Regions from separate parts of the Paracoccus alcaliphilus genome, predicted to be linked through region 4. Evidence: riboswitches for the same ligand, from Rfam matches in the RefSeq annotation. Region 4 holds a riboswitch; each other region holds the start of a gene.

Region 1 (7,895 bases), on a different replicon from region 4:
ATCCTTGCGCTGCGACCAGGCCTCTTGCGCCGATCGGGTCGGATAGGTGTCAGGTCGGTTGTGAACGGCCGAGAGTGTCATTTCTTCTCCTTCTCTTTGGTTCGGATATGTGGCCCGCTGTCGTTTTCGCGGGCGGGAGGCAGCCTAACATGACCAGCGCCCGAAACTCCATGCTTCGGGGCGCGGTCCCAGATAACATATTGTTATATAATAAAAACGATTGGTTATCGGATGGCGCCCGGCCTGTCGAACCGGACCGCGCAAACCAAAGCCCGCACAGGGGAGTGCGGGCCAACTGTGGAAAAATGCAGACAGGACACCAGAACCAACCCGACCGCCGCCGTCAATAGTTCTGCCGTCCGGGCGGCGCTTTACCGCCAGTCGGGTGACAACGAACCGACCCCGCGTCAGCACCTGTTTTCGCGGCTTTCTGACACAGAACGGTGGCGCGCGACCTTCGGACCGGGTTATATCAGGCACCGCCACCGGGCGCCTATCCAAGGAGATCTGGCATGACCATCGCTTTGAACCGCCGTCAAACCCTTCTGGGCATGGGCGCCATGGGGGCTGCGGCCGCGCTTGGCACGCCCGCGCTGGCCTCCAGCCGCAATATGGCGGTGCTGCATCTGGGCAGTCATGCGCCCAGCTTCATCGCGTGGGAGCGCGGCTATTTCAAGGATGCCGGGATTGATCTGAATCTGAGGTTCTTCGAAGCCGCGCAGCCCATGGCCGTGGCCATCGCCTCGGGCGACGCGGATTTCGGCGTGACCGCCATGACCGGCGGGCTGATCAGTCTGGCCCAGAAGGACGCGGTCAAGGTGATCGGTGGTGCGCTGATCGAAAAGCCCGGCTCTCCCGGTTCGCTGGTGCTGGCCTCGAACAAGGCGTTCGAGGATGGGTTGACCGATCCCTCGCAACTGGCGGGCCGGTCCTTCGGCATCACCACCGCCGGGTCGTCCTTCCATTTCATGGCCCACAAGATCGCGCAGGCCAATGGCGTCGATCTGGCCGAGGTCGATCTGCGCCCGCTGCAAAAGCTGGGGGCGCTGGTCGGCGCGCTGTCCACCGGGCAGATCGACGCCTGGGCGATCCAGCCCAGCATCGCGACCAAGCTGCTGGCCGATGGCGCCGCGCAGCAGATCGGCACGGTGGCCGATTGTGCGCCTAACTATCAGGTGACGACCGCCTTCACCTCGACCGGCAATGCCGCGAATGAGGGCGAGCTGGTCACCGCCTTCGTCGCCGCCTATTCCCGCGCCATCGCCGATTACAACGCCGCCTTCATCGACCGCACCGCCCCCGCCGAAGAGGTCGATGAACTGGCCGCCATCGTCCACAAATATGTGGAAACCGACAGCCCGGCCGAGGTTGCGAAGGAAAACCTGATCAACGGTGCGCAGCGCATCAACGAAGGTCTGGCGCTGGCCGAGGACAGCATCATCGAACAGCTTGAATGGTATAAATCTGAAGACATGGTCGATCAGAGCGTCACGCGGGAACAGTTGCTGGATACGTCCTACGTCGAAACCATCTGAGACATGGACCTGCAACTTCGCAACATCAGCCATTCCTATGGCCCGGTCGAGGTCCTGCGCGATATCTCGCTTGATATTCCGCAGGGGCAGATCGTCTGCCTGATCGGCCCATCGGGCTGCGGGAAATCGACGCTGCTGCGCTTTCTGGGCGGGCTGGAACAGCCCCTGTCCGGGCAGGTGCTGCAACTGGGCGCCCCGCCTGCGGATTCGCTGAACCCGCTGACCTATGTGTTCCAGCATTTCGCCCTGCTGCCGTGGCGCACGGTCGAGGGGAATATCCGGCTGGTGCTGGAGGATCACGGATTGTCGCGCCGGGAGATGGACCAGATCGTTACCGACGTTCTGGCCCGCACCCGGCTCAGCGAGTTCCGCAAGGCCCTGCCCAAGCAGCTGTCGGGCGGGATGCGGCAAAGGGTGGCGATCAGCCGGGCGCTGGCGGTGCGCCCCGCCGTCATGCTGATGGATGAACCTCTGTCGGCGCTGGACAGCCAGACCCGCGAATTGCTGATGGACGATCTGGTCGCGCTGTGGATCCGCAAGCCCTTCACCTCGGTCTATGTCACCCATAACCTGAACGAGGCCGTCCGCCTTGGCCACCGGGTCGTGGTGCTGTCGCGCCGCCCCGGTCAGGTGCGGGAAATCGTCGATATCGACATCCCCTTGTCCGAACGTCATCTTGGCCATCCCGCGCTGGAGGACCGGCAGGCCCATCTGTGGGACCTGATGCGGGACGAGGCACGCGCCGCCGATCAGGAACTGCTTGATGGATAACAGCACGCAAACCGCCCGCCCGGTCCCCTTCCGGGGCGGCGGGTTCCAGCCCGTGCCGATCCGCGGCGTGGCCATCGCGCTGTTCGCCCTGCTGCTGATCGTAGCCGAGATCGGCACCCGCAGCGGCTGGATTTCGGCGCTGACCCTGCCCCGCCCCTCGGCCGTGTTCGGCACGCTTTACCGGCTGTGGGATACCGGCCTGTTATGGACGCATCTTCTGCCCTCGTTGCAGCGGCTGCTGGTGGGCGGCAGTCTGGGGCTGGCCGCCGGGATCGGGCTGGGGGTGATGATCGGGCTGTTCAGCCTTGTTCGCGCCGGTCTGGTGCCGCTGGTGGCGGCACTGTTCCCGATCCCCAAGATCGCGCTGCTGCCGCTGTTCGTGATCTGGTTCGGCATCGACGAGGCGTCGAAATACGCCCTGATCGCCTTTGGCACCTTCACCCCCACGGTGGTCGCGACCTATGGCGCGGTGGACAATGTTGACCGCACCCTGATCCGCATGGGGCAAAGCTTCGGGATGAGCTGGCTGTCCATCGTTCGCAAGATCGTGCTGCCGGGCGCCTTCCCCGCGATCCTGTCGGGCCTGCGGGTGTCGATCTCGATCGCCATCATCCTGCTGGTCGCGGCCGAGATGCTGGGCGCGCGCTATGGCGTCGGCTCCTATATCCTCGAAGCCGGGTCGCTTTATGATCTGGAAAAGCTGTTCGCGGGGGTCACCATCCTGTCGCTGATGGGCCTGATCGTGAACGCCGTGATCGGCTGGGTCGAGCGTTCCTTCATCAACTGGCGATGACACAACCCCGACCATAACAGAGTTGACGCGCCGGGTGCGCGTCACTACACGCACCCGTGACGGTTTCCGATTTCGGAATGAAAAGGGAACGCAGTGCGGACGCTTGTCCCATGCTGCGGCTGCCCCCGCAACTGTAGGCGGAGAGCCTTTGCCAACGGCCACTGGGTGCGATCCCGGGAAGGCGGCAAATGGTGTTGACCCGCAAGCCAGGAGACCTGCCGTCAGCCGTTGTCACGCGTGAACACATCGGGCGGGGTGCCCCGGTGGGACAGTCATCCGCCCGCAGATGGCGGGCAACCGGATGTCGCGTTTGCAGTGACGGTGAACCTATCGCTGGAGCCACATTCGTGCGCCATCAATCCGCTTTCCGGTCCACGCGCCGTCGCGCGCAGGACAATATCTCCGCTCATGCCCATATCCGAAACCGCAGCGCGGCCCTGCTGGCCCTGCTGATCGGTACGGCATCGCCCGCCGCCGCGCAGGATGATCTGGTGCTGGACACGATCACCGTCGAAGGACTGTCCTTTGGCGCGGGTCTGGATATTCAGACGCCTTCCACCGCGGGCAGCCGTCTGGGGCTGAGTTCCTTCGACACCCCTGCCAGCGTGCAGGTGATCGGGGCGCAGACCATCCGGCAGCGCGGGCAGCGCGATGTCAATCAGGCCATCGCCCAGAACGGCACCGGCATCAGCTTTCACGGGTCTCCGGGCAATGGCGGCACCTCGTTCAGCATGCGGGGCTTCAACGGTCATGCCTCGGTCACGCGGCTTTATGACGGCACCCGGTTATATCCGGGGTCGGGCACCATCACCTTTCCCTTCGACAGCTGGAGCGTGGAGCGGATCGAGATCCTCAGCGGTCCCGCCTCGGTCCTTTACGGCGAAGGCGGCGTCGGCGGCGCCATCAATATCATCCCGAAACGTCCCCTGACCGACCGCAGCCGGAACGAGATCCGCGCGACGGTGGGTACAGACGGCCAGCGCGGACTGGCCTTCGGCAGCGCCGGCCCGATCAACGAGGTTCTTGCCTACAGCTTCGACGTCAATGGCGCGGCAGCGGATGGCTGGCTGGACCGCAACGACACCTCCAGCCTGTCGCTGTCGGCGGCGCTGCGCTGGCAGGCGACCGAGGATCTGGCGCTGACGCTGTCCCATGATTATGGCGACAACAGGCCGGGCAGCTATTTCGGAACGCCACTGGTCGATGGTCGCATCGACGAACGCGTGCGTGATCGCAATTACAATGTCGGCGACGATCTGGTCCGCTTCAAGGACGCCTATACCCAGTTGCGGGCCGAATGGACGCCTGCGGATAACGTGACGATCCGCAGCAACAGCTATTACCTGACCAGCGACCGCAACTGGCGCAATGTCGAGGATTACCTCTATCGCCCCGAAACCGGCGATGTGCTGCGGCAGTTCTATATCGCGATCAACCATGATCTGGAACAGATCGGCAACCGCACCGACGCCACCATCCAGACCACGCCCGGCGGGATGGAAAACACCACCACCATCGGTTTCGACGTGAACCGGATCAAGTTCAGGAACACCAACAACTCACCCTATCCGGGCGAGTCGGAGGTGGATTTCCTCAATCCGCAGCCGGGTTCCTTCGGGCCGCATGACATGGCGACCACCGCCGATACGACCACCGATCAATATGCGCTGTTCATCGACAACCGGTTGCAGATCAACGACCAATGGGCACTCGTCGGCGGGCTGCGCTATGACAATCTGCGCGTCAGCCGCGTCGATCCGGCCTTTGTCCACCGGCTGGATTCCACCAGCTGGCGGTTGGGCGCGGTCTATAACCCGGTGCCCGATGTCGCCATCTATGCGCAATATTCCCGCGCGGCCGAACCGATCGGGAATGTCCTGTCGCTGTCCGAAAGTCAGGCGGATCTGAAGCTGACCAAGGCGCGACAGCAGGAAGTCGGCATCAAGTTCGGCTTTATGGACGGGCGCGGCGATGCCACGCTGGCGGCTTACCGGATCGTCAAGAACGATCTGCTGGCCCGCGACCCCGATGACCCGAACATCACCTTGCAGATCGGGCAGCAAAGCGCCAAGGGGGTCGAGGCGGCTGTCGGGTTCGAAATCACCCCGACCCTGCGCATCGACGTGAACGGGGCGCTGATCTCGCCGCGCTATGACGATTACCTGCAATCGGCGGGTGATTATTCCGGCAACCGTCCCCCGAATACCCCGCGCCGCGTGGCCAATATCTGGGGATCATGGGCCTTTGCCGAGGGTTGGGTGGCCCGCGCCGGCGCGCATTACGTGAGCGAGGTTTTCACCAATGACGCCAACACCACCACGCGCCCGTCCTACACCGTGGTCAATGCCGGGCTGCAATGGAAGCCGCGCGAGAACATGAGCCTGGACCTGAACATCCATAACCTGACCGACCGGCTTTATGCGACCTCGGGCGGGGCGACCCAATGGCTGCTGGCACCGCCGCGCAGCGCATCGCTCGATTTCCACGTCACCTTCTAGGATGGCCCAGGATCTGAAGGTGCGGGGCCTGTGCTGGGGCCCGCATCCCGCCCGGCGGATCATCGAAGAGATCAGCTTTGATGTATCCGCCGGTTCGACCACGGTGATCGTCGGTGCGAACGGGGCGGGGAAATCGACACTGCTGCGCAGCATCTATCGCCAGAACCGCCCCGATGCCGGGCAAGTCATGGTCGGCGGGCGCGATATCTGGCAGATCCCCGCGCGCGATTCCGCACGCCTGATCGCGGCAGTCCTGCAAGAGGTCGCGCCCGATTTCGCCTTTACCGTGCAAGAGGTCGTGGCGATGGGCCGCATCCCCCATCACGACAGCCTGTTTTCGCGCCGCAGGGCGGATGACGCGATCATCGCACAGGCCCTGTCCGATTTCGAGCTGGCGGATTTCGCCGACCGGCCCTTCAGCGGGTTGTCGGGGGGCGAAAAGCAGCGCGCCCTGCTGGCCCGCGCCATCGTCCAGCAGCCGCAACTGATCGTGCTGGACGAGCCGACGAACCATCTGGATATCCGCCATCAGCTTGAGATCATTCAGATGCTGCGGCGTCTGGACATGACCGTCCTGGTCACGCTGCACGACCTGAACCTTGCCGCCGCGCTGGCCGATCAGGTGCTGGTCATGCGCGACGGCCGCATCTGCGCGCTCGGTCCCCCCAAGGCGGTGCTGACGCCGGACACCATCCGCACCGCCTTCGAAGTCGCCGCCGATATCGACTGCCATCCCCGGACCGGCAGACCACGTTTTTCCTTCGATCTGCTGCCTTGAAAGGCCCGCCATGACCCGCCTTTTCGCCACCCTTGCCGCCCTTTGCCTGACCACCCTGCCCGCCACCGGCGCCGACTTCCCCGTCACCGTCACCAGTTGCGACCGTCAGATCAGCTTTGACGCCCCGCCCGAACGTGCCATCGCCCACGGCTCGAACCTGGTCGAGATCATGCTTGCGCTGGGGTTGGAGGATCGGATGCTGGGCTATAGCGGCCGGATCGAGCGGGTTCAGGCCGCGACCGATCTGTTCCCCGCCGCCGCAGCCCTGCGCCCGCTGCAACGCGATTACCCGACGCTGGAGGTGCTGCTGGAGGAAGAAACGGATTTCTATTTCGCGGGCTGGAGCTATGGCATGCGCGTCGGCGGAGAGGTCACCCCCGACAGTCTGGCCCGCTTTGGCATCCCGGTCTATGAGCTGTCGGAATCCTGCATCCGGCTGGGGCAGAAGAACCGGCCCGGCTTCGACTATCTGTTCCGCGATCTGGAAAATCTGGCGGCGATCTTCGGCGTGACGGAACGGGCGGATGCGCTGATCGCGGATTACCGCGCCCGACTTGACCGCGTGGCCCAAAAGGTCGCCGCGCAGGATCAGCGGCCCCGCATCTTCATCTATGATTCCGGCGACAAGGTGCCCATCACCGCGGGCGGCTATGCCATGCCGCAGGCGATCATGGAGGCGGCGGGCGGCACCAATATCGCCGGAGATATCCAGAACAGCTGGGTCCGCATCGACTGGGAAACCGTCGCCGAACGCGATCCGCAGGTGGTCGTGATCGTCGATTACGGAGAGGTTACGGCCGCCGAAAAGATCGCCTTCATGAAGGACCACCCCGCCTTTGCCCATATCGCCGCGATCCGCGACGACCGCTTTCTGGTGCTGGGCTATGACGACCTGACCCCCGGCCCGCGCAATATCCTCGCGGTCGAGCGTCTGGCCGATTTCCTTCACGGTGGTTGAGATGGATTTCCTGCGACAGCGCTTTGCCTTGGTCTGCATCATCGGGCTGGCCCTGTGCTTCGTCTCGGTCACGCTGTCGGTCAGCATCGGCTCGACCCCGATCCCGGCGGGCACGGTCTGGCGGGTCGTGCTGCACAAGCTGTCGCTGCTGCCAGTGACGCCCGACTGGACCGAAGGGCGGGCCAACATCATCTGGGATCTGCGCCTGCCGCGCGCCCTGCTGGCGGCGATGGTCGGCGCCGGGCTGGGCATGGCGGGGGCGGTAATGCAAAGCGTGACGCGAAATCCGCTGGCCGATCCGCATCTGCTGGGCGTGTCCGCCGGGGCGGGCTTCGGGGCCAATCTGGCGATCCTGATGCTGGGCAACCTGCTGGGCGTCTTTACCGTGCCGCTGCTGGCCTTTGCCGGGGCGCTGGCAGCCACCGGCATCGTGGTCTCGGTCGCGGGCTTCACCCACAGCACCGGCCCCACGCGGCTGGTGCTGGCCGGGCTGGCGGTGTCCTTCGTCATCGCGGCGGGCAGCAACGTGCTGATCATGCTGGCCGATCCCCGCGCGATCAGT
Region 2 (7,895 bases), 270 kb from region 4:
GCATGGTCTGGGTGACCCAGCATCCCAGTTCGGGGGCGGCGCGGTAATGCAACGCCACGCCATGCGGCTTGGCTTCGACCAGCAGGCCGGGATGCTCTGCCGCCAGCGCCGCGACCCGCCGTTGCAGGGCGCCGACATCCACCCCCTCATCGTCAATCGGGCGGATGGGCTGGCCCGGCAGCGAGAGTTCGGCCCCGTGGCTGCCGGCGACAATGCCGGGAAAATCGGGCAGAAAGCCCCGCAATTCACTGGCCGAACGCCCCGAGATCAGCGCCACCGCCCCATCCAGCCGCCGATACAGCCGCGCCAGCGCCCCCGGCAGCGCGGGGGGCACGGAAATCGCATCGGGGGTTGGGGCGATCTCTACCAGGCAGCCATCGAAATCCAGAAACAGGGCAGCATCGGCAGGGATCTTGGGGGGCAGCATCGCGCAGCAACTCCTTTTACATCCGCGCCGCGCAGGCATTCCCGGCCGCCGAAAGACAACCCGCCGGGGCCGATGCGGTTCAACGCCGCACGGAAAGATTTTTGCAACGCAGCAAAGATGGGACGGACCGGATCAGAACTCAACCCCCGGCTGGGCCTTGACGCCTGATCGGAAGGGATGTTTCAGCAATGCCATCTCGGTCACCAGATCCGCCGCCTCGATCAGCAGATCGGGGGCGTTGCGGCCGGTCAGCACCACATGGGTCAGCGGCGGCTTCTCGGCCAGCAGGAAATCCACCACCTCATCCGCCTGCAAATAGCCATAGCGCAGCGCAATGTTGATTTCGTCCAGCAGCACCATGCGAATCGACGGGTCGCGGATCAGGTCCTTCGCCTTCTGCCAGCCTGCCTGAGCGGCGGCGATGTCGCGGGATTTGTCCTGCGTTTCCCATGTAAACCCCTCGCCCATCGCGTGAAACTGGCACAAATCGGCGAAATGCGCGGTCAGCAGACGGCGTTCGCCGGTGTCCCACGCGCCCTTGATGAACTGCACCACCGCGCAGGGCATGTCATGGGCGATGCAGCGCAGGATCATCCCAAAACCGCTGCTGGATTTGCCCTTTCCCGGCCCGGTATGGACGATGATCAGGCCCTTTTCGCCGGTCTTGCCCTGCATCATCCTGTCGCGGGCGGCCTTGATCTTTGCCATCTTCGCGGCGTGGCGGGCCTGTTCCTCGGCGGTGATGGGGGGGGTGATGTCGTGGCTGTCGGTCATGCTTTGTGCTCCTCCGGCTTGACAAGACAGGGGCGCACGCCTCAGTTGGGGGCGCGCTGGTTCCTGTCCTATGACAGGCCAAGAGGGAATGCGACAGGCATCACGCCTGAAAGCAGCCGCCCCCGCGACCGTGACCGGAAAGGTCGCCCAAGCCACTGGCAAATGCCGGGAAGGCGGGCCGACCGTTGGGGAAACCCTGAATCCGCAAGCCGGGAGACCTGCCAGCGCACGATTTTCACGGGCGGACGGGGTGATCCGCGACCGGTTGGCAGGGGTGTGTCCCTGCCCCTCGGCCCATGCCCCGCGCCACCAGTTCACGGAGGGCCGCATGGCGCGCGCCGTATTGCATGTCTGCACGACCTGCCGGGGCATCGACCCCGAGGCCGCAGCCGACCCCCGTCCCGGCGCCGAACTGCACGCCGCCCTGACCGCATCCGCCCCGGCGGGGGTCGAGATCCGCGCCGTCGAATGTCTGTCGGCCTGTTCGCAGGGCTGCTCGGTCGCGCTGTCGGGCCCTGGCAAGTGGACCTATGTCTATGGTCGCCTGACGCCCTCGGACGCGCCAGAGATCCTGACGGGCGCCGCCGCCTATGCCGCCGCCGCTGACGGGCTGGTGCCGTGGCGCGAACGCCCCGTCATCTTCCGCAAGCAAAGCCTTGCCCGGATTCCGCCGCTTGTCCCCCTGCCCGATCCCCAAGAAAGTGAGTGATCCATGTCCGATCTGACCAAAACCCCCGTCACCGTCATCACCGGCTTTCTCGGTTCCGGCAAGACGACGCTGATCCGGCATCTGATGGCCAACCCGCAGGGGCGGCGGCTGGCCGTGCTGGTCAATGAATTCGGCACCGTGGGCGTCGATGGCGATATCCTGAAATCCTGCGCGGATGAGAACTGCCCGGCGGAAAACATCATGGAACTGTCGAATGGCTGCATCTGCTGCACCGTCGCCGATGACTTCATCCCGACGCTGGAGCGGCTGATGGCGATGCCCCAAAAGCCCGACCATATCCTGATCGAGACCTCGGGGCTGGCCCTGCCCAAGCCCTTGCTGAAGGCCTTTGACTGGCCCGCGATCCGGTCGCGCATCACCGTCGATGGCGTGATCGCGCTGGCCGATGCCGAGGCCGTGGCGGCGGGCCGCTTTGCCCCCGACGAATCCGCGGTGCAGGCCCAGCGAGAGGCCGATGACAGCCTGGACCACGAAACCCCGCTGTCCGAGGTGTTCGAGGATCAGATCGCCTGCGCCGATGTCGTGCTGCTGACCAAGGCCGATCTGGCCGGGCCGGATGGCGTGGCCGCCGCCCGCGCCGTGATCGAGGCTGAATCGCCGCGCAAGCTGCCGATCCTGACCGTGACCGAAGGCGCGATCGACCCGAAGGTGATCCTTGGCCTTGGCGCGGCGGCCGAGGATGATCTGGAGGCACGCCCCAGCCATCACGACGGCGCCGACGACCATGAGCACGAGGATTTCGATACCGTGGTGATCGAGCTGCCCGAAATCGACGATCCCGCGCAACTGGTCGCCGGGATCGAGCGGCTGGCGGTCGAGCAGAACATCCTGCGGGTCAAGGGCCATGTCGCCGTTTCGGGCAAACCGATGCGTCTGCTGGTGCAGGCGGTGGGTGCGCGGGTGCGGCATCAATATGACCGTCCCTGGGGCGATCAGCCCCGCGCCTCGCGTCTGGTGGTCATTGCCGAACATGACGATGTGAACGAAGCCGCGATCCGCCGCCTGTTGCTGGAGGCCGTGCCCGCCTGATGCATGTCGTCTTTCGCGAAAGCCACGGTCTGGAAGAGACCGACACCCCCTATGATCCCAGCCAGACGCCGGGTGATCTGGTGGTGCTGTCGTTTTCCGACAGCGATCTGGGGGCCTTCGCGGCAGGCTGGCACCGGGCGCGGCGGGGTGCGGCGGGCGGATTGCCGTCGTTGCGGCTGTGCAATCTGGTGGCTTTGCGCCATCCGGTGTCGGTCGATACCTATGTCGAGCAGACACTTGCCGGTGCAAAGGGCATCCTGATCCGCCTGATCGGGGGCGAGGCCTATTGGCCCTATGGCCTCGCCTCGGTGCAGGATCTGGCGCGGCGTCGCGGGATCGCGCTGGCGGTGCTGCCCGCCGACGGGCGCGACGATCCGCGTCTGGATGCGGTCTCGACCGTGCCCGCCTCGACGCTGCGGATGCTGAAGCGGCTTTGCGATACCGGGGGGGCGGTGGCGGCGCAGGCCGCGCTGGCGCAGATGGCGATTGCGGCGGGACTGTTCGCCAGGCCGGTGCCGGGGCAGAAATCCCTGCCCCGGATGGGATTTTATGACCCGCAGGCCGGAGTGATCCCGGCGCCGCCGGATGGGCCGCTGGTGCTGGTCAGTTTCTATCGCAGCTATCTGACCGCCGCCGATACCGCGCCGGTCGATGCGCTGATCCACGGTCTGCGCGACGCGGGGTTTGCCGCTTGCGGGGTCTTTGCGCCCTCGCTGAAGGCGCCCGGCTTTGCGGATTGGCTGACGGGGGCCAAGATCGCGCCGCAGGCCATCGTCAACGCCACCGGCTTTTCCGTCCGCTCCGATGGCGCTGCGACGCCCTTCGACACCTTCGGTTGCCCGGTGTTTCAGGTCGCCCTGTCCACCAATCGCCGCCGCGAATGGGCCGGGGCGGAACGCGGCCTGTCCCCCGCCGATCTGGCCATGCATGTCGTGTTGCCCGAGGTCGATGGCCGCATCTTTGCCGGTGTCATCAGCTTCAAGGCGCCCGAACCGCGTGACCCGGATCTGCAATACAGCCGCTTTGCCCATCGCCCCGATCCCGACCGCATCGCCGCGACCGTCGCCCGCGTCGGCGCTTGGCTGCGGCTGGGCCGGACCCCACCGCAGGATCGGCAGGTGGCGCTGATCCTGTCCACCTATCCGGGCCGGGACTGGCAGATGGCCCATGCGGTCGGCCTCGACGCGCTGGCCTCGGCCGATGCGGTGGCGGGGATGCTGGCCGATCAGGGCCATGACATCGCCCCCGGCGCCGCCAGCGATCTGCGAACCGCGCGCATCCGCTGGCCGCTGGCCGAATATCTGGCGGCGCTGGACCACCTGCCGCAAACTCTGAAGGGCGATCTGACGGCGGCATGGGGTGTCCCTGACAGCGACCCGGATTGCGATGGAAAATCCTTCCAATTCGCTGCCATCCGCCGTGGCAAGCTGCTGCTGGCCCTGCAACCCGAACGCAGCCAGCGCGCCAGCCGTGACGACGATTATCACGACCTGACCCGCGTGCCGCGCCACGCCTATGTCGCGTTTTATCTGTGGCTGCACCGGCAGGGACTGCATACGCTGATCCATATGGGCGCGCATGGCACGCTGGAATGGCTGCCGGGCAAGGCGGTGGCGCTGTCGGGTGATTGCTGGCCCGAGGCGCTGACCGGCCCGCTGCCGGTGATCTATCCCTTCATCGTCAACGACCCGGGCGAGGCCGCGCAGGCCAAGCGCCGCCTTGGCGCCGTCACTCTGGGGCATATGCCGCCCCCGATGATCGCGTCGCGGCTGCCCGAGGCGATGTCGGGGCTGGAACGCCTGCTGGACGAATATTCGACCGCCGACGGACTGGACCCGGCCCGGCGCGACCGGCTGATCGCATCCATCCGCGACGAGGCCCGCGCGGCAGGGGTCGAGGATGATCTGGGCATCCCCCCCGACGCCAGCGCCGCCGAGGCGATCACCCGCATCGACCGCTTCGTCTGCGACATCAAGGAAAGCCAGTTCGGCGAGGGGCTGCATGTCTTCGGCACCGGTCCCAGCGGCGCGGATGAGCGCGCGGGCCTGCTGACCGCGCTGGCGGGGCGGCATGTCGCGCCGGGCCCCTCGGGCTCGCCCGCGCGGGGGCGGGCGGATGTGCTGCCGACCGGGCGCAACCTCTATTCCGTCGATCCGCGCGCGGTGCCAACGCCTGCCGCCCATGCGCAGGGCGTCAAACTGGCCGAGGAATTGCTGCGCCGTCACTTGCAGGATCACGGCGACTGGCCGCGCGGGCTGGTCGTCGATCTGTGGGGCAGCGCGACCATGCGCACGGCGGGCGAGGAATTCGCCATGGCGCTGCATCTGGCGGGGCTGAAACCCGTCTGGGATGCCGGATCGGGCCGGGTCTCGGGCGTGGAAATCGTGCCGCTGGCCTTGCTGGGGCGCCCGCGCATCGATGTGACGCTGCGGGTATCGGGCCTGTTTCGCGATGTGTTCCCCGTCTTGGCGCAACTGTTCGAGACCGGGGCCGAGGCACTGGCCGGGCGCGAGGAATCGCCCGGTGACAACCCCTATCTGGCCCGCAGCCCGCGCGTCTTCGGCCCGCAGCCGGGCCAATACGGGCTGGGCATGGGCATCGCGCCCGAGACGTTCACCGATCAGGCGCGCAAGGCGGCGGGCGAGGCATGGCTGGCGGCCTCCAGCTGGGCCATCGGCCGCGACGGCTTGCCCCGCGACGACCGCCCCGCGCTGGAGGCCCGGCTGGCGCGCGCCGACAGCTTCGTCCATGCGCAGGATCTGCCGGAAAGCGATCTGCTGCTGGCCAATGACTATGCCGCGCACGAGGCCGGTTTCGCCGCCGCCATGGCCCGGATCGGGGCCGCGGCCCCCGCGCTCTATCATCTGGACGCGACGCAGCCCGACCGCCCGCGCGCCCGCACCCTGACCGAGGAAATCGCCCGCACCGTCCGCGCCCGCGCCACCGATGCGCGTTGGGCCGATGCGATGTGCACCCATGGCTTCCGGGGCGCGGCAGAGATCGCGGCGACGCTGGATCACCTTGCCGCCTTCGCCCATCTGGCGGGTGCGGTGCCGCCGCATCTGTTCGACCTCTATCACGACGCGACATTGGGCCGGGCGGAAGTCGTCGCCTTCATGGAGCGCGAAAACCCCGCCGCGCTGGCCGCCATGCGCGACCTGTTCCGGCGCCTGCGCGATGCCGGGCTGTGGGTGACGCGCCGCAACTCGATCGCGGCCACGCTGGAGGCGGGGGAATGAGCGCGGTGAATACCCCCCGGATCAAGGGCTGGTGTCCCGGTGCGCTGCGTCCGATGGAATCCGGCGATGGCTGGGTGGTGCGGCTGCGCGCGCATGGCGGGCGGCTGACGCAGCATCAGGCGGCAGGTATCGCGGCGGCGGCGCAGGCGCATGGCAACGGGCTGATCGACCTGACCGGGCGGGCCAATCTGCAACTGCGCGGAGTGACGCCCGACAGCCACGGACCGCTGATTGCCGATCTGCGCGCGCTGGGGCTGATCGATGCCGATATCGCCGCCGAGACGCGGCGCAATATCATCGTCACCCCCTTTGCCCGTGCCAAGACCGATACGCTGGCGGCGGCGCTGGCGACCGCATTGGCGTCCAGCAACCTGATCCTGCCCGCCAAATTCGGCTTTGCCGTCGATACCGGCGCGCAGCGGCTGCTGGCCGATACGCCCGCCGATATCCGGGTCGAGCGTGACACGCAGGGCGGCCTGATCCTGCGTGCCGATGGCATGGCGACGGGTGCGCAGGTGACGGCCCGGAACGCACCGCAGGCCGCCGTCGCGCTGGCCGCATGGTTCCTGTCGCAAGGCGGGGCCGTGGGCGGGCGGGGACGGATGGCGGCGTTGATCCGGCGCGGCATCCGGCCCCCGATGCCACGCGGACCCCAGCCCTGACCGCGCCCGCCCCGCCCCCGGCCCAGTGCCGCAAGGCATGCTGGTGGCGGCAGAGTTCGGCCAGATCAGCGCCCCCACCCTGTCGGCGCTGGCCGAAACCGGGCCGATCCGGCTGACGCCGTGGCGAATGCTGCTGGTCGAAGGCGCGGCCAGCCTGCCCGATCTGCCCGATCTGATCCTGAACCCGGATGATCCCCGGCTGCGGCTGCGGGTCTGCACCGGCGCGCCCGGCTGTCCGCAGGCCTTGGCCGAAACGCGGGCCTTTGCGCGGCGGCTGGCACCCGGGATGCCGCCGGGCCGGGTGCTGCATGTGTCGGGCTGCGCCAAGGGCTGCGCCTCCCCCACGCCCGCCGATCTGGTGCTGGTCGCCACCCCGCGCGGCTTTTGCGCGATCAGGGACGGGCTTGCGTCAGGCGCGGCATTGGGGCACGACCTCGATCCCGACCGCATGCCGCCTTTGCCGGAGTTGTTCTGATGCCCCATGTTTACGAAAAGGACGGCGCCGCGATCTATCGCCAGTCCTTCGCCACCATCCGGGCCGAGGCCGATCTGGCCCGTTTCGACGCGGATGAGGAACCCGTGGCCGTGCGCATGATCCATGCCGCCGGGCTGGTCGGGCTGGAACGCGACATCCGCTTCAGCCCCGGCATGGCGGCGCAGGCGCGGGCGGCGCTGAAGGCCGGGGCGCCGATCCTCTGCGATGCGCGGATGGTCAGCGAAGGCATCACCCGCGCCCGCCTGCCCGCCGACAACGCCGTCATCTGCACCCTGAACGACCCCACCGTGCCCGACATGGCGCGCAGCATGGGCAATACCCGGTCCGCCGCCGCGCTGGAGCTGTGGCGCCCACATCTGGCGGGCAGCGTCGTCGCCATCGGCAATGCTCCCACCGCGCTGTTTCACCTGCTGAACATGCTGGAGGACCCCGCCTGCCCCCGCCCCGCCGCCATCATCGGCTGCCCGGTGGGCTTTGTCGGCGCGGCGGAATCCAAGGATGCGCTGATCGCGGCGCAGCCGGTGCCTTGCATGGTGGT
Region 3 (7,895 bases), on a different replicon from region 4:
GCCGCAGGGACCGTTCCCCCATCTTCGTCGTGGCGCCAAGCCGCTGTTTGCCGCCCGTCGAGTGCTGGCGGGGCGTGAGCCCGAGCCATGCTGCAAAGTCCCGCCCCTTCCGGAAGAGTTCAGGCGGGGGAGCAAGTGTGGCGATGGCCGTTGCGATCAGGGGGCCGATGCCCGGGATTGTCATCAAGCGCCGCGCGACTTCGTTATCCTTGGCCCGCCGGCTGATCTCGGCGTCCAGCTTCCCGATCTCCGCTTCGAGGTGTCGGAGCGCCGCGACCAGCACATCAAGTGTGGCGATGGCATCGGCGGGCAGACCGCTGTCGGGGTCCTCGATGATCGCAATCAGCCGAGCCGCGTTGCCAGCACCCTGCGGCACGATCTGACCGAACTCGCCCAAATGCCCACGCAGGGCGTTGATTGCCTGTGTGCGCTGCCGGATCAGAAGTTCCCGGATGCGGAAGACCATTGCCGCCCCCTGGGTCTCCTCACTCTTTACGGGCACAAAACGCATCGTCGGGCGTGTCGCCGCTTCGCAGATGGCCTCGGCATCGGCCATGTCGTTCTTCTGGCGCTTGACGAAGGGTTTGACATAGGCAGGCGGGATCAGCCGCACCTCGTGCCCGAGCTTGCCAAGCTCGCGGCCCCAGAAGTGCGCGCCACCGCAAGCTTCCATCGCGACAACGCAGCTCGGCTGCTGGCTGAAAAACGGCAGAACCTGATCCCGCCTCAGTTTCTTGCGAAAAAGAACACGCCCCAAGGCATCAGCCCCGTGAGCCTGGAACACATTCTTCGCCAGATCGAGCCCGACAGTGATAACCTCCGACATGACCGCTCTCCTATGTGGATCATCGCAAACCCACCCTGGCACACAGATGCCGTCGGGGGGCGGTTACACCATCAACGCCCTTCCTGTCCTTCAGCGCGCTCAGCTGCGCTTCGATCTCTTTGATTTCGTTTACGAGATTCGAGATCTCATCCGTCAGACTATCGAATTGCTCCCGAAAAAGATCAGATGCAATGCGTCGGCCCTTGCCCTCGATGACGTCCGCCAAGGAGACATCGTTGTGCCGGGCGTCGAGCGCGGCCTGGATCTCCGCCATTGCGGCATCCGCGTCTCGCGCCTCCGCCACTACGGAAGCTGCCAATTTCGCAAGTTGCTGGATTTTCGTCGAGGCTTCAGAAATGAGTTCGAGGCACGCCTCGCGATCCTCGATGATGCTGTATCGATTGGCAAAATCGTTCTGGTGGGACGTGCCACAAGTGGGACAGAGAATCTCCTCAGGAAGATCCCGGGCGAAGACGATGTCCTTCTTGATCTCCTGAAGCGCCGCGCGCACAGTGGCGATTTGATTATCGGTTATGACCCGCTGATCCAAGATTTCGGCGAGCCGCTCTTTTCCTCCCGAGGAATGCTGCCGGGGCACAAGTCCCAGCCAGGCTGAGAAGTCCCTGCCTCGCCTGAAACGCCCCATGTCAGACGCAATAGCCTCAATCGCCAGCGCGCTCAGAGGGCCGACGCCTGGCATTGTCGGAAGTCGCCGCGCTATGCCCCCATTAGCCGCCAATATATTGATATTATTGATTTTTAAGTCTATCCGTGTCGTTTTCTCGGCGATCTGCTTGAGCAAATCCAGGCATTCCTCCCGGACGAGTTTCGGAAGGTCGCTGTTCGAGGCCAAAATGATCGCCTCAATAGGCCTTATCTGGCCAATGCCCTGCGGGACGGCGTGGCCGTATTCGTAGAGATGTGATCGCAACGCGTTCACCAGTTCGGTGCGCTGGTGGACAAGACGTTCCCGGCCACGAAACAGCATTGCGCGCGCCTGCTGTTCTTCCGTCTTCGGTTCGACAAAGCGCATTTCCGGGCGTTGTGCAGCGATCACCATGGCTTCGGCGTCGGCAGCATCATTCCTCTGGCGCTTTACGAAAGGCCGGACATATTGAGGCGCGATTCACCGGACCTCATGGCCAGGCCTGACCATTTCTCGCGCCCAGTAGCTTGCGCTACCGCAGGCTTCCATCACCATGATGGCGGGTTCGTGCTGCGCCATGAAGTGCCGGAACTGGACTCGTGTCACCTTCTTGCGGAACTTCACCTGCCCAGCCATGCTGGCACCGTGAAGCTGGAAGACGTTCTTTGCCAGATCCACCCCAATCATTGTATCCTTCATTTGCCGTCCTTTCCTTTGCGTGGCGTTGAACACCACGATCCTGGCACATTGCGATGCCGTCGAGGGAGGGCGGCAACCACCCCATCTCCATCGCCACGAGACAAGGTGGCAGCGCGCTGAAGAAGCCCAGAACCTGCGCCCCGCGCAGCTTCCGACGGACAAGTGCCCGTCCATCTCCATTTGCTCCGTGGACCTGAAACACATTCTTCGCCAGATCCAGTCCGATTGTGGTAATCTCCGACATGACCGCCGCCCAAGTTGGATTGTTGCGATCCCACCTTGGCACATCAATGCCGTCGGGGGGCAGTTACACCATCAATGCCCGTCCCAACCGCCCCGAGGTGGGTTCAGTTTGCGGCGTCGCGGCGTTCCAGGATCTCCAGCATCCGCTGATGGACGGGGGCGGGCAGATCGTCGGGCAGGTCGGCCTCGGTCGCGGGCGTGTCGCCGACCTGGATCAGCATTGCCATGCCCATCGTGTAATGAGGCGAGCATTTGATGCCCCAGATGCCCTCGGCATCCAGCGTGACCTCGATTTCCTCGTTGATCTTGCCGATGAATTTCTCGCCCCCCTCGGGGATCATGCCGTCGATGGTGGCGGCATTGTGGCCGGGATTGGCGGCAAGGAACTTCACCGTGTCGCCGGGCTGGATCACCAGATAATCGGGCTCGAAGGGCATCGCACCGGTGTCGTTGCGGTTGAGCATCCTGACCTCATGCACCTCGGCCATGGCAGAAAGGGGCATCAGACAGGCAAGCAGGGCAATGCGGAACAGCATGGGGTTTCCTTTCAGGCAAGGCGTTGGAAGGCAAAGACAGGGCGGCCACCGCCCGGATGGGGGATCAGTTCGGCCTCGACCGCGAAGATGTCGCGGATCAGGGCCGGGGTGAGGACATCGACCGGTGGGCCGAAAGCCACGCAACGGCCCTCGCGCATCACCATGATCCGGTCGCAGCGCAGGGCGTGATGCATGTCATGGAGTGCGATGACGGTGGTGAGCGAAAGCCCGGCGATCAGGTCGAGGATGCCAAGCTGATGGTGGATATCCAGGTGGTTCGTCGGCTCGTCCAGCAGCAGGATCCGCGGCGCCTGCGCATGGGCGCGGGCGATATGGACCCGCTGGCGTTCGCCCCCCGACAACGACGACCAGTCGCGCGCGGCCATATGCGCCATGCCCACGGCCTGCAGAGCGTCTGCGACGACCGCGTCATCTTCGGGCCGCCACGGTCGCAGGGGGCCAAGCCACGGTGTGCGACCCAGCTCGACCGCCTCGCGGACGGTGATGCGGTCGCCCGTCTCGGCCGATTGCGCGACCAGGGCCAGATGCTGGGCGATCTGGCGGCGACGCAGGCGCTCCATCGGTTGGCCGTTCAGCCGGACCTGACCCCGGCAGGGCCGCAACAGCCCCGCCATCATGCCCAGCAGCGTCGATTTGCCCGAGCCGTTCGGCCCGATCAGGCCCAGCATCTCGCCCGGCCGCAAGGCGACGCTGACATCGGCAACGATATCGCGTCCCTGCGCGGTGCGACTGGCGCCGATCACCTCCAGCAGCGCGGTCATCGCTGCCGTCCCCGGATCATGACGACGGCGAAGGCGGGCGCGCCGACCAGCGCGGTAATGACACCGATGGGCAGCACCTGCCCCGGAATGACGATGCGCGAGACCACATCCGACAGTACCAGAAACACCGCCCCGGCCAGTGCCGTGGCCGGAACCAGCCGCGCATGACGGCTGCCGACCAGAAAGCGCATCGCATGGGGCACGACCAGCCCGACAAAGCCGATGGCCCCGGCGATCGAGACCATCACCGCCGTCACCAGCGCCGCCGTGCCGATCAGAACCGCCTGCGTGCGCCGCAAATCAATGCCAAGCGCAGCGGCGGCATCAGCGCCAAATGTGAAGGCGTCCAGAGCGCGGACATACCACAGCGTCACCCCCAGCCCCAGCGCCGCCATCGGCACCGCCAGCCGGGTATCGGGCCAGCGCACACCAGAAAGGTTGCCCAGCAGCCAGAACATGATGCCCCGCGCCTGTTCGGCGCTGGCCGATTGCGCGATGATCAGCGCGGTCAGGGCGTTGAACATCTGCGATCCGGCGATGCCTGCCAGGATGATGACCCCGGCCCCTCGCAGGCCTGTCCCGCCACCTGCGACCCGCGCCAGGCCCGCGACGAGCGCGAAGGCGGTCAACGCGCCCGCAAAGGCTCCGGCGGACATGCTGACCAGCCCGCCACCGACGCCCGCCACCGCAATGATGACCGCCCCGGTCGAGGCCCCGGCCGAGATCCCCAGCAGATAGGGCTCGGCCAGCGGGTTGCGCAGCAGCGCCTGAAGGATCAGCCCCGACAGCGCCAGACTGGCCCCGCCGCAGGCCGCGACCACGGCACGCGACAGCCTGTAATGCCAGATCACGCTGGCGTCGATCGGGTCCAGCACCTGCGAGGACAGACCGGCCTTGACCGCCATGACCTCGATCACGGTGGCCAGCGGGATACGCGTCTCGCCGACCGCCGTGCCGAACAGCAGCGCCGCGGCCAGCACCAGTGGGGACAGCCACAGCCAGCCCATACCACGAGTCGCGGCGCGTTGGTTCATTGCGTCAGACCGAACCCGGCCAGCGAATCCGACAGCGCCTCAAGCGCAAAGATCGAACGGACCGAGGGGTCCATGGCATTCGCTTCCATCGTCAGGATGCGGTCGTTCTGCACCGCATCCATTTCGCTGGTGACGGGATCGCCGGTCAGGAATTCACGCTTGACCTCGATATCGTCGGCGGGAAAGCGACGGCGGTTCATCTCGGCCGCGACGATGAAGGTCGGGTTGGCGCGGGCGATGGTTTCCCAGCCCACGGTCGGCCATTCCTCCTGCGAGGTGATGACGTTCTGCACCCCCAGCTTGGACAGCATCCAGCCCGGCGCGGCATTCACCCCGGCGACATAGGGGTCGATCCCGATATCGGCCGAGGAATACCAGAACACGCCCGACACGTCCTCGGGCAGGTTCAGCGCCTGCGCCTGTTCGACCGCTGCCGCCTCGCGCGCCTTCAGGTCGGCGATCAGTTCCTCGCCACGATCCTGCACGTCGAAGATCGCCGCCAGTTCCTCGATGCCCTGATAGAGCAATGCGGTGTCGAACATGACCGTGCGTTCGCCATCCATGCTTTGGGTATTGTCCTTGCCGACGCATTCGGCGGGCATGATCCAGCTGGGGATCTGCGCGTCGTCGAACATCTCGCGTGTGCCGACCGCGCCTTGCGGGCCGATCATCCATTCATAGGCGGTGACGACCAGCCCGGGCCGTTTTTCCAGCACGCTTTCAAAACTGGGGGCATTGTCCGAAAGACGCTCGACCCCGGCATCGACCTCCTCGAATTCCGGCAAGACCGGATTGATCCACAGCGCCGTCCCCGCGACCTTGTCGGCAAGGCCCAGCATATACAGGATCTCGGTCGTGCTCTGGCCGACGCTGACGACGCTTTCGGGCGCTTTGTCAAAGCTGACCTCGTGACCGCAGCTTGTCAGGGTCAACGGGTATTCGGTGGCCGCGAACGCCATCGGCGCCAGCGTAAATGTGGCGACAATCGCCGTGGTAAACCTGAGCATAATGCTTCCTTCCGCTGCATTATGGGCAGGCCGAACAGGCGGGTTGCGGTCGGGCATACAGGGGCACCGAACACAATCCCCTCCCGAGCCGACCCGCTCGGATTGGTCAAACGTCGCCGGCAGGTCTCCTGACTGACGGGTCACAGCTGGCTCGACCTTCCCGGACCCTGGGTCCAGTGGCATATTCCGAGCCGGGCTCACCGCCTACAGTTGCGGGGGCAGTTCCGGTTCGGGACGTGAAACACCCCGGCGGATTCCCTTTCAATTCCTTGCGGAAACCGACACCCTTCCCCTAGCGCCTGACGGTGTTGGTGGCAAGTCGCGGATGCAGGGGCAAAGCGCCGCCCCTTTCGGGGCGGCGCACCGGGCGGCGGGTCCAACGCCAGAAGGCCGCCGACCGGATCCGGGTTTATTCGGCGGCGAACTGGTTCATGGTGTTCGCGTGTCCGCCCGCTTTCAGCGCGCGCTCGCCCGCGACCATTTCCTTGAACGTGTCGCCAAGGTCCGAGCCGACTTCGTGCTGGTGCCGGACCGCGCTGATGCCGCGACGGATTTCCTCGCGCTGCACGGTCTTGACATAAGCCAGCATCTTCTGCTCGCCGAAATAGCCGTGCGACAGCTCATCCACCGATTTCGCGGTCAGGTGGAAGGTCGGCAGGGTGATCAGGTTGTGGAACACGCCCGCCCGCGCCGAGATGTCAGTCTGGAAGCGTTGCAGACGCGTGTCGGCCTCGTGGCCCAGATCGGTGTCGTCGTAATCGGCCTTCATCAGCTCAACGCCGTCGGGATAGTCGGCCTCGTTGATCCGGCCTTCCTTGATCCACTGCGCGCGGACCTGTTTGCGCAGGTTCAGCGTCCAGTTGAAGCTGGGCGAGTTGTTATAGGTCAGCTTGGCATCCGGCACTTCCTTGCGGATCTCGGCGACCATTCCGGCGATTTCGTCGACATTGGGCGTGTCGGTCTCGATCCACAGCAGGTCCGCGCCGCCGTCGCGCAGGCTGGCGATGCAGTCCTCGATCACGCGGGCGCGGCCGGTACCTTCGCGGAACGGAAACAGCCCGTTGGGCAGGCGGGCAGGCTTGACGAATTCGCCACCCTGCCAGATGGCCAGCTCGCCCTCACGGATCGGATTGGCGTCAGAGATCGGCGCGGTTTTCAGCCATTTGAGATACTCGGCGGCATGATCGCCGGGGCGCTGGCTGACCGGCACCTTCTGGGTCAGACCGGCGCCAAGACTGTCGGTGCGCGCCACGATCACGCCGTCATCGACACCCAGCTCCTCGAAGGCCAGACGGCAGGCGCGCAGCTTTTCGATGAAATCCTCGCGCGGGACGGTGACCTTGCCGTCCTGATGGCCGCATTGCTTGGCGTCGGACACCTGGTTCTCGATCTGCAGCGCGCAGGCGCCGGCCTTGATCAGTTCCTTGGCCAGCAGATAGGTGGCATGTTCGTTGCCAAAGCCCGCGTCGATATCGGCGATGATCGGCACGACATGGGATTCGAAACCGTCGATCGCCGCGATGGCACGCTGGCGTTCCGCATCCGTACCGGCCTCTTTCAGCGCCTTGAACAGGTCGTTCAGCGCCACCTCGTCGGCCTGCCGCAGCGAGACATAGATCTCGTTGATCAGATCGGCCACGGCGGTCTTTTCGTGCATCGACTGGTCGGGCAGATGACCCCAGCGGTTGCGCAGGCCGGCAACCATCCAGCCCGACAGATAGACATAGGTGCCCCTGGCCGTGCCGCGCAGGCGCTTGACCGATTTGATCATCTGCTGGGCGTGAAAGCCCGACCAGCAGCCAAGGCTTTGCGTGAATTTCGAGGTATCGGCATCATAGGCGGCCATGTCGGCGCGCATCACCGTTGCCATGTCGCGGGCGATGTCCAGATGCGTGTCATAGGTGCTTTGCAACCGCAGTTGCACGATGTCATCGACCGTAACGCCACCCGGCGTATTCCCGGAGGGGTAGCGCGACAGGAGCTCGGCACGGATTTCCGAAAAAGTCTTTCGGTTCTTCATATTGTTTCCTTTCAACATGGTCGGTTCTGGTTTTGACGGGTTCGGATTGCGACGGGGTATTGTCCGGAGAGCAGTCCCCGGGGATCGGCCCGCCGAAGGGGG
Region 4 (7,895 bases):
ACAGGTCGCCCAGTCCGAGGAAAGCCATACCGGGCGCTATCTCGCCCAGATGTTGAAACCCGCCCGCATCCGCGCCGCCGAATGAACACCGTCGCGTGGCAACGGGTCGAGGGCGCGGCGTTGGCCATCACTGCCCTTGCGCTGGCCGGCGCCGTATCACCGGGCTGGCCGCTTTGGCTGTGGCCGGTTCTGCTGCTGGCGCCCGATCTGGCGATGCTGGGCTATCTGGCCGGGCCGCGAATCGGCGCGGCGCTGTATAATCTGGCGCATCTCTATGCCTGGGGGCTGTTTCTGGCCCTGATCGGGCTGCTGGCGGGGATGCCCGCGCTGATCGCAGCAGGTGCCGTCTGGATCACCCATGTCGGCGCGGATCGCGCCTTGGGCTACGGGCTGAAAGAGTCCAGTGGCTTTCACGACACCCACCTGGGCCGGATCGGGCGCGACCCTCCTCGCACTCCTTGAAAATACCTTGGGGGGAGTCCTCTGCAAGAGGGCGGGGGGCAAAGCCCCCCCTTTCCGACACCGATTTCGTCAGTCCCCGCTATTCCCCCGCGCGCAACTCGATGACGACGCAGCCATCCCGCCATTCGCCCAGACCGGGGTAACGCTCTCTCTCCTGCTCGAACGCCGCGCAAAGCCGCAGGTGACGCGGGTCCAGCACCTCGACCTGATAGGGCGCATCGCTGAAAGGGTCCTGCATCCGGGGCGCGTCGGGACACAGGGCGGTGGCCGACAGATCGCCATCCACGCGCGATTCGGCATTGGCAAGGCAATGGGCCTGCCGCGACATGGCGGCGATGTCAGACATTCTGGTCTGGTCGCGCCGCTCGGCCCGGCCCTGCATCGGGCCTCCGGTCACCGCTAGCCCGGCGATGATGGTGCCGGCCGCCAGCGCGACGATGGCCCAGACGGCGGGGTTCTTTCGCTGCTCAGCCATCCAGATCCCCGCGATAATAGGCCAGCACCAGCCCGCCCATTACGGCGACCAGCAGCGCCTTGAGCGCAAAGCGCAGCGTCATGTCGCCGGTCAGCGCGGCATAGAGCGTCGCCACCAGATCGCCCAGCAGCACCAGCGCCGAGATCAGCAGCGCGGCCGAGGCGAACCAGCGCCGCACCAGCGACCGCCTCTGGCCGGGATCGCCCCCCGAGGCACGCGCCACCCGCCGATCCAGCAGCACGAAAACCGGCAGGAAGGCCAGCAGCGCGGCAATGGCCCATCGCATCCGGCCGACCGGAGGCATGGAGTCGTCCAGATAGGGCAGCAGCGATTCGATCACGCCAAAGCCCAGCTGCACGATATGCCAGGACAGGATCACCAACGAGACGAACAGCAGCCCGTAGATCACCGCGTCGCGGGCGGAAACCGTCGCACGCGGGCGCGGCACCGGCGGCAGTCCTGCTGCGGAATCGCCCCAGCCGTCCAGCGCATCGCGGATCTCGGCCCCCGACCAGCCCGCATCGCTCAGCGCCCTGGCGATGGCGTCGCGGCTTTGGCCCGCTTGCAGGGATTGCCTGACGAACCGGGCAAGATGATCGGCCATGCGCCTTGTCCTTACCTTTTGCGGGGCCAAGGCTGGGCAGCCGCTCCGCCCATGTCAAGCGGATGAAAAAAATCGCCGCAAAGCCGCTTTTACCCCTTGCACCCCCCGGCGCAGTCCCATAAATCACCGCTCACCGAAGGCGATGCTTTCGGGACAGGATGCGGGCGTAGCTCAGGGGTAGAGCATAACCTTGCCAAGGTTAGGGTCGTGAGTTCGAATCTCATCGCCCGCTCCAAACAACCAAAAGGCCGGACCTTCGCGGGTTCGGCCTTTTGGTTTTTCGGCGGCGGCTTTGTGGCGTCGCGGGATCCGGGTCTCAGGTCATCGTATCAAGCGGCTGGAACAGCAGGCCGTCCGCACCCTGCGACAGATGCGCCCTGATGCCAAAGACGCAGGCCAGGTTATCCGCCGTCAGCACCTGTTCGGGCGACCCGTCGGCAGCGATCCGCCCCTGATGCAGCATCACCAGCCGGGTGCAGTGCCGCGCCGCCAGCCCCAGATCGTGCAACGAGGCCAGCACCGCGCCACCCTGCCCTGCCAGCCCCGCAAACAGCCGCATCACCTGTATCTGGGCCGCCGGGTCCAGCCCGGCGATCGGCTCATCCGCCAGCAGCAGCGGGGTTTCCTGCGCCAGCGCCCGCGCGATCAGCACCCGCGCCTGTTCGCCCCCCGACAGCCGGGTTGCGGGGCGGTGACGCAGGGGCTCCAGTTGCAGCGCGGCGATGGCGCGTTCGATGGCGGCGCGGTCGGCATCCCCCGCCGCGCCGGGATGGGCGATGCGGCCAAGCGCCACCAGCGCCTCGACCGGCATCGGCCAGGCAATGTCGCGCCCTTGCGGCATGAAGGCCACCGCCCGCGCCCGCAGTGCCTGCCCCATCGCCACCAGCGAGGAATGCCCGGTCGCGGGCAGCAACCCCAATGCCCCGCGCAGCAGCGTCGTCTTGCCCGCGCCATTCGGCCCCAGCAGACCGACGAATTCACCGGCCCCGATGCGCAGATCGACGCCCTCGATCACCGCGCGGCCATTGCGGCGCACGGACAGCCCGGACAGGTCCAGCAAGATGCTCACAGCCCCTGCCTCCGTGTCTTGAGGATCAGGTGCAGAAAGAACGGCGCGCCGATCAGCGCGGTCAGCACCCCCAGTTTCAGATCGCGGCCCGGCAGGATCAGCCGCACGGCGATATCGGCGGCCAGCACCATCGCCGCCCCGCCAAGCGCCGAGGCCGGGATCAGCCGCGCCGGGCTGGCCCCGACCAGAGGCCGCAGCAGATGCGGCACCACCAGCCCGACAAAGCCGATGGCCCCCGCGACCGCCGTCGCCGCCCCGATCAGCGCCGCGACACCCGCGACGATGCCCAACCGCAGCCGCCCCAGCCGGATGCCCAGACTGGCCGCCGCATCCTCGCCCAGTGTCAGCGCGTCCAGCGCCCGTCCGACACCGGTCAGCAGCACCAGCCCCAGCACCATCAGCGGCGCCGCCGTCCAGACATGCAGCATCGAGCGATCCGCCAGCGAGCCCATCATCCAGAACACGATCTCATTGGCGGCAAAGGGGTTGGGCGACAGGTTCAGCACCAGCGAGGTGCCCGCCCCGGCCAGCGCCGAAATCGCGATCCCCGCCAGAATCAGCACCAGCGTTCCCCCACGCGGCCCGGCCAGCAGCAGGATCAGCAGGACCGAGACCAGCGCCCCCGCCAGCGCCGCCAGCGGCAGGCCCGGCGCCCATGCCGCCGCCAGTCCGGTATGGATGGCCAGCACCGCCCCCAGCGCGGCCGAGGCCGATGTGCCGATCAGCCCCGGCTCGGCCAGCGGGTTGCGCAGGAACCCCTGCAACACCGCCCCCGACAGCCCCAGCGCCGCGCCGACCATCACCGCCAGCAGCGCGCGCGGCAAGCGGACCTCTTGCATGACCAGAACCAGCATCGGATCGCCCTGCCCCAGCAACGCAGGCAGCGCCAGACGCGCAGACAGGCCCGACGGCCCGATCAGCAGGGACGCCAGACACAGCGCCGCGACCAGAACCGCCAGCGCCGCCAGCAGCAGATGATTGCGCCCCTGCGCGCGCCTGGTCATTGCCCGCCCACCAGTGCCGCCCGCGCCCGGGCCAGGGTCTCGATGGCGCGCAGCACATGCGGAGTGCCGCAGATCCAGTCGCGGTCGCTGACGGTTTCCACCGGGCTTTGCGCCATGACCTGCCGCAGGGCGGGATGGTCATAGATCTCTTCGGCGCGCGACGCGCCATGATTGCGGCTGTCCAGCACCACCAGATCGGGGTCGGCCAGCACCAGCAATTCCAGCGGCAGGAAGCCGCCAAAGGGGATGCCCGCATCGGCGGCGATATTGCGAAAGCCTGCCGTCAGCAGGATCTGCCCCGCCAGACTGGAATCGCCGGAACTGTAACCATTCGCGGAATAAAGCGCGGCGCTGGGGTCCTTTCCCTCGGCATCGCCCAGCCGCGCCAGATCGGCGTCGAATCCTTGGATGATCCGCTGCGCCTCGGCCTCTCGGCCCAGCACCTGCCCCATCCGGCGGATGCCGTGGCGCAGCCCGTCAAGGTCGCTCACGATGTCGAACTCCTCGACAGGCACCTCCAGCCGCCGCAACATATCCACCGCCGTCCGCGAGGTATAGCGCCCCGCCAGCACCAGATCGGGCTGCATCAGAAACACCTCTTCGGCCAGCCCGTGATTGACCTCATAGCCCGCCGCCTCGCGCGTCATGGCCGAGGCGCGCGGGTCCAGCGCCAGATGACTGACCGAGACCAACTGCCCCGGCGCGGCCAGCATCATCGCCAACTGATCGGTGCAGAGGTTCATCGACAGCACACGCTGCGGCGGCGCGGCCCCGGCACCTGCGCCAATGCCGCCCGCAAGGCAGGCGGCCAGCAGCCAGCGCCTCACCATCTGGCGGACAGCCCGACATAGGCCGTGCGGCCCTGCCCGTAATAGCCCCATGCCTCGGAATAATCCTTGTCGAACAGGTTCACCACCCGGCCCGACAGGCGGACATGGTCGGTCAGGTCATAATGGGCCGCAAGGTTGACGGTGGTGAAATCGGGAAGCTTGGTGGTGTCCGGGGCAAAGCTGCGAAACCATTCTTCATCATGATTGCCGGCGACATGACGCAACTCGGCCGTGACCGCGCCGCGACCTTGCGCAAAATCGACCCGCGCGCGCAGATGTGCCTCGTGGCGCGGCACACGGGCAAGGACACCGCCATCCTCTTTTCTCGCATCGTTATAGGTGTAATCGGCGCCAATGCGGAAATTGCCGGTCACCTGCATGTCGGCGGTCAGCTCAAAACCCTTGCGGGTGCTGGTGCCGTCGATATTGACCGAGGTTTCGCCGGTGCCAATAATCATGTCCTCGACCTTGCTGGTAAAGACGGTCAGCCCAGCCTGCCCGCGCCCGTCGGCAAAACCCAGATCGGCGCCGATTTCATATCCGAGGCTGGTTTCCGGCGTCAGGTCCGGGTTGCCCTCATAACTGCCGGGGATATAACCATATTGTTCGAACATGGTCGGATTGACCGTGGCCCGGCCGATGGCAGCGCGAAGCCGCAGATCGCGCTCCGGCGCCTGCCACGCAGCGGCAAGGTTCCACGAGGTCGCGTCGCGAAAGACATCGTTCAGATCGCGCCGGATACCGGCCTGAACACTGGCGCCGTTGTCGAAACCGCCCTGATATTCCAACGCCAGCGAAGTCATGTCACGTTCGTAATCGCCGCCCGGTGCGAATGAGGCCCGATAGGTCTCGCGCCGCTTGCTGGCGGCGAAATTCAGCTTTTGCGCGGCATTGCGGGCATCATTACCGTCAATGGCCCATGTCGCACCAAGGCGAAGTTCGCGACGACGCGAAGCATCGTCGTAATCCGGCACGCCGTCCCTGAAATGATCGGTATCCTGATTCACGCCGGTCACGGTCAGCCGGTTCAGCAGCCTGCCGCCCATCGCCTCGGCCTCCAGCCAGAGCGAGCCATAGACCTCGTCCCGGTCGGCGGTCAGCGGGGCGTCGATGACGTAATCGTCGGGGTCATCCACCGGCTCCCACGCGCCGTCCTCATCATATGAGCCGGCTTGATCATAACCGTATTTCTGCCAGCTTCGGCGCAGGGTGAAACCGGTGCTGATCCCGTCGCCCAGATCGTAGGAACCATTAAGCGCCAGCGCCTCGCGGTCGTTGAAATCGCGATCGCCACCGGGGGTGCGCGAGGTGTCGTCGCCATCGGTGTGGCGGCTGGCGATGGACAAGCTGATCGCGCCGCGCTCACCCGCCGCGCGAAGATAGGCATTAGCAGCGCGAGTGCCCTGACCGCCCAGTTCTACGCCACCGCCATAGGACAGACCCGGCGCGTCGGCCCGGCGGGTGGTGATCGAGATCACGCCCGAGGCGGCGTTGGGCCCGTGAATCGAGGATTGCGGGCCGCGCAGGATCTCGATCCGCTCGATATTGTCGGTCAACATACCGCTGAAGATATAGTTCCCCTGGCCGGGGGAATTGGCCTCGACCCCGTCGATCAGCACCAGCACATGGTTGGCCTCTCCGCCCCGGATGCGGATGCCGGTCAGCGTCTCTCCGGTCGAAGTGACGGAAACGCCCGGCACGCCGCGCAGCGCATCCTGAACGGTGGCGATGCCGCGCGCCTCGATCTCGTCACCGGTCAGCACCGTATGGGCGCGACCATAGCCATCGGCGGCCACCGGGCTCATCCCGCCCGAGATCACGATCTCATCCAGCATCAGCGCACCATCCTGCGCCATCGCGGCAAAGGGCGTCAGGGCGACGGTCAGGGCGATCAGGGAACAATTGCGGTCACGAAACATGACAGGGCCTTTCCAGCGCAGGCCTGGCCTGCGGTTTGCAGATGCAGACTGCGGATCAGGCCGGGACGGCCCGCCGCGGTCACGGTGGCTGTCACCTCTGCGGAGTGGCCGCTTTCCGTGCGCGCCCCGCGCCGGAAATGGGTGAGCGCACCGGCAGGTCTCCTGGCTTGCGGATCATCGCTTTGGCCGCCTTCCCGGACTGCGTCCAGTGGCATGGAGGGCCATCGCTCACCGCTTACAGTTGCGGGGGCAGCCGCGGATTTGCACCTTTCGCCAGATGGCGAAGGGCACGCACCGGCGTTCCCTTTTCATCCGGCGCGAACCGGAACCGAAGCTGATAACGGCATGGCGCAGCCGCCCCGCCCTGTCAAGCGATCCGGTAGCTGATTGCGCCAACAGGCGCGGCCTGCCTTAGCGGTTGCGGGTATCGACCGGATAGCTGGTCGAGAACCGCATCCTCTCCATCACGAAATGCGAAGTGATGTTCTTGATCGGCACGGCATCGGTCAGGTCGCGATACAGCCGGTCGAAATCGGCCATGTCCGAGACCGAAACCCGCAGCAGGTAATCCAGCTCCCCGGCCATGCGGTAAACCTCCATGATCTCGGGCATGGTGTCGATCGCGCGCGAGAATTGCTGGCGCCATTCGCTGCTGTGATCGGGGGCCTCGACGCCGACAAAGACGGTCAGGCCAAAGCCCAGACGGGCGGGATTGGCCAAAGCGACGCGACCGGTCAGCACGCCGGTCGCCTCCAGCTTCTGGATGCGTTTCCAGCAGGGGGTCTGCGTCAGCCCCACCCGATCCGCGATCCGGGCGACAGGCATCGTCGCGTCGCGCATCAGTTCGGCGACGATCTTGCGGTCGATAAGGTCAAGCGCGGTCATCTGCGGTCGTCCTTCATGCGTGATGCGGGCCCAGGGCCCGCTTTCCTGTTCTTCAGAATGCTCTAAAATAGCGAAATGTCCACTGTCTTTATCGTGTATTGGCGATTTTTCTGCCATTTTTGTGGTTTTTCATTCTCTTACAAATGGTTATGAGAGAACCTTCTGACCGGCACAAAAGCACAGCCTTCCCAAGCCATTGTCCGACGCCCTAGATAGGCGGGCCGCCAACCGGAGTTCAGACGATGATTCACACCGCCGCCGCCCGCCTTGCCGAAACCGGCCTGCGGCTGCGCGCCATGATGGGCGGAGGCGAAACACTGCGGCAGCGGCTGGTGCTGGACGATCCGCCCCCGCAGGCGGATATCTGGGTGCATGGCGCCTCGGTCGGAGAGCTGGTTTCCGCCCGCATCATCATCGAGGCGCTGGCCGGATCGGCGCAGGTTCTGGTGACGGCCAACAGCCCGACCGGGCGCGACATGGCCGCGGGATGGGGTCTGCCTGCGCGGCTGGCGCCGCTGGATGTGCCGGGCGCGCTGGGGCGGTTTCTGGACGCCGCCCGCCCCCGTCTGGCGCTGACCGTCGAGGGCGAGTTCTGGCCGCTGCGTTCGCGCATGCTGGCGGCGCGGGGCGTGCCGCAGGCGATGATC

Evidence for each region. A riboswitch is a leader RNA that binds a small molecule or an ion and turns the genes downstream of it on or off. The one in region 4 is predicted to bind cobalamin.
Region 1: another riboswitch for cobalamin. It lies ahead of JHW40_RS19660 (TonB-dependent receptor); the one in region 4 lies ahead of JHW40_RS07095 (TonB-dependent receptor plug domain-containing protein).
Region 2: another riboswitch for cobalamin. It lies ahead of JHW40_RS05795 (DUF1636 family protein); the one in region 4 lies ahead of JHW40_RS07095 (TonB-dependent receptor plug domain-containing protein).
Region 3: another riboswitch for cobalamin. It lies ahead of JHW40_RS22080 (ABC transporter substrate-binding protein); the one in region 4 lies ahead of JHW40_RS07095 (TonB-dependent receptor plug domain-containing protein).

The regions. Positions count from the first base shown of each region.
Region 1 is NZ_CP067125.1:272,749-280,643, reverse strand. Features, by position in the region: gene thpD (ectoine hydroxylase) at 1-81, opposite strand, end outside; gene JHW40_RS19675 (ABC transporter substrate-binding protein) at 513-1,535, shown strand; gene JHW40_RS19670 (ABC transporter ATP-binding protein) at 1,539-2,306, shown strand; gene JHW40_RS19665 (ABC transporter permease) at 2,299-3,099, shown strand; cobalamin riboswitch at 3,143-3,336, shown strand; gene JHW40_RS19660 (TonB-dependent receptor) at 3,447-5,597, shown strand; gene JHW40_RS19655 (ABC transporter ATP-binding protein) at 5,599-6,375, shown strand; gene JHW40_RS19650 (ABC transporter substrate-binding protein) at 6,386-7,333, shown strand; gene JHW40_RS19645 (FecCD family ABC transporter permease) at 7,335-7,895, shown strand, end outside.
Region 2 is NZ_CP067124.1:1,126,612-1,134,506, reverse strand. Features, by position in the region: gene otsB (trehalose-phosphatase) at 1-427, opposite strand, end outside; gene cobO (cob(I)yrinic acid a,c-diamide adenosyltransferase) at 560-1,201, opposite strand; cobalamin riboswitch at 1,242-1,441, shown strand; gene JHW40_RS05795 (DUF1636 family protein) at 1,530-1,910, shown strand; gene cobW (cobalamin biosynthesis protein CobW) at 1,914-2,960, shown strand; gene cobN (cobaltochelatase subunit CobN) at 2,960-6,199, shown strand; gene JHW40_RS05780 (hypothetical protein) at 6,196-6,861, shown strand; gene JHW40_RS05775 (hypothetical protein) at 6,905-7,336, shown strand; gene JHW40_RS05770 (precorrin-8X methylmutase) at 7,336-7,895, shown strand, end outside.
Region 3 is NZ_CP067126.1:357,152-365,046, forward strand. Features, by position in the region: gene JHW40_RS22050 (IS110 family RNA-guided transposase) at 1-826, opposite strand, end outside; partial or broken gene JHW40_RS24350 (IS110 family RNA-guided transposase) at 1,377-2,171, opposite strand; partial or broken gene JHW40_RS24355 (IS110 family transposase) at 2,257-2,415, opposite strand; gene JHW40_RS22065 (pseudoazurin) at 2,519-2,950, opposite strand; gene JHW40_RS22070 (ABC transporter ATP-binding protein) at 2,962-3,732, opposite strand; gene JHW40_RS22075 (FecCD family ABC transporter permease) at 3,729-4,766, opposite strand; gene JHW40_RS22080 (ABC transporter substrate-binding protein) at 4,763-5,773, opposite strand; cobalamin riboswitch at 5,875-6,071, opposite strand; gene JHW40_RS22085 (isocitrate lyase) at 6,183-7,793, opposite strand.
Region 4 is NZ_CP067124.1:1,397,954-1,405,848, reverse strand. Features, by position in the region: gene uvrA (excinuclease ABC subunit UvrA) at 1-85, shown strand, start outside; gene JHW40_RS07130 (DUF4260 domain-containing protein) at 82-462, shown strand; gene JHW40_RS07125 (hypothetical protein) at 542-937, opposite strand; gene JHW40_RS07120 (DUF5671 domain-containing protein) at 930-1,541, opposite strand; tRNA gene JHW40_RS07115 (tRNA-Gly) at 1,702-1,776, shown strand; gene JHW40_RS07110 (ABC transporter ATP-binding protein) at 1,858-2,601, opposite strand; gene JHW40_RS07105 (FecCD family ABC transporter permease) at 2,607-3,614, opposite strand; gene JHW40_RS07100 (ABC transporter substrate-binding protein) at 3,611-4,444, opposite strand; gene JHW40_RS07095 (TonB-dependent receptor plug domain-containing protein) at 4,438-6,363, opposite strand; cobalamin riboswitch at 6,499-6,711, opposite strand; gene JHW40_RS07090 (Lrp/AsnC family transcriptional regulator) at 6,775-7,248, opposite strand; gene JHW40_RS07085 (3-deoxy-D-manno-octulosonic acid transferase) at 7,491-7,895, shown strand, end outside.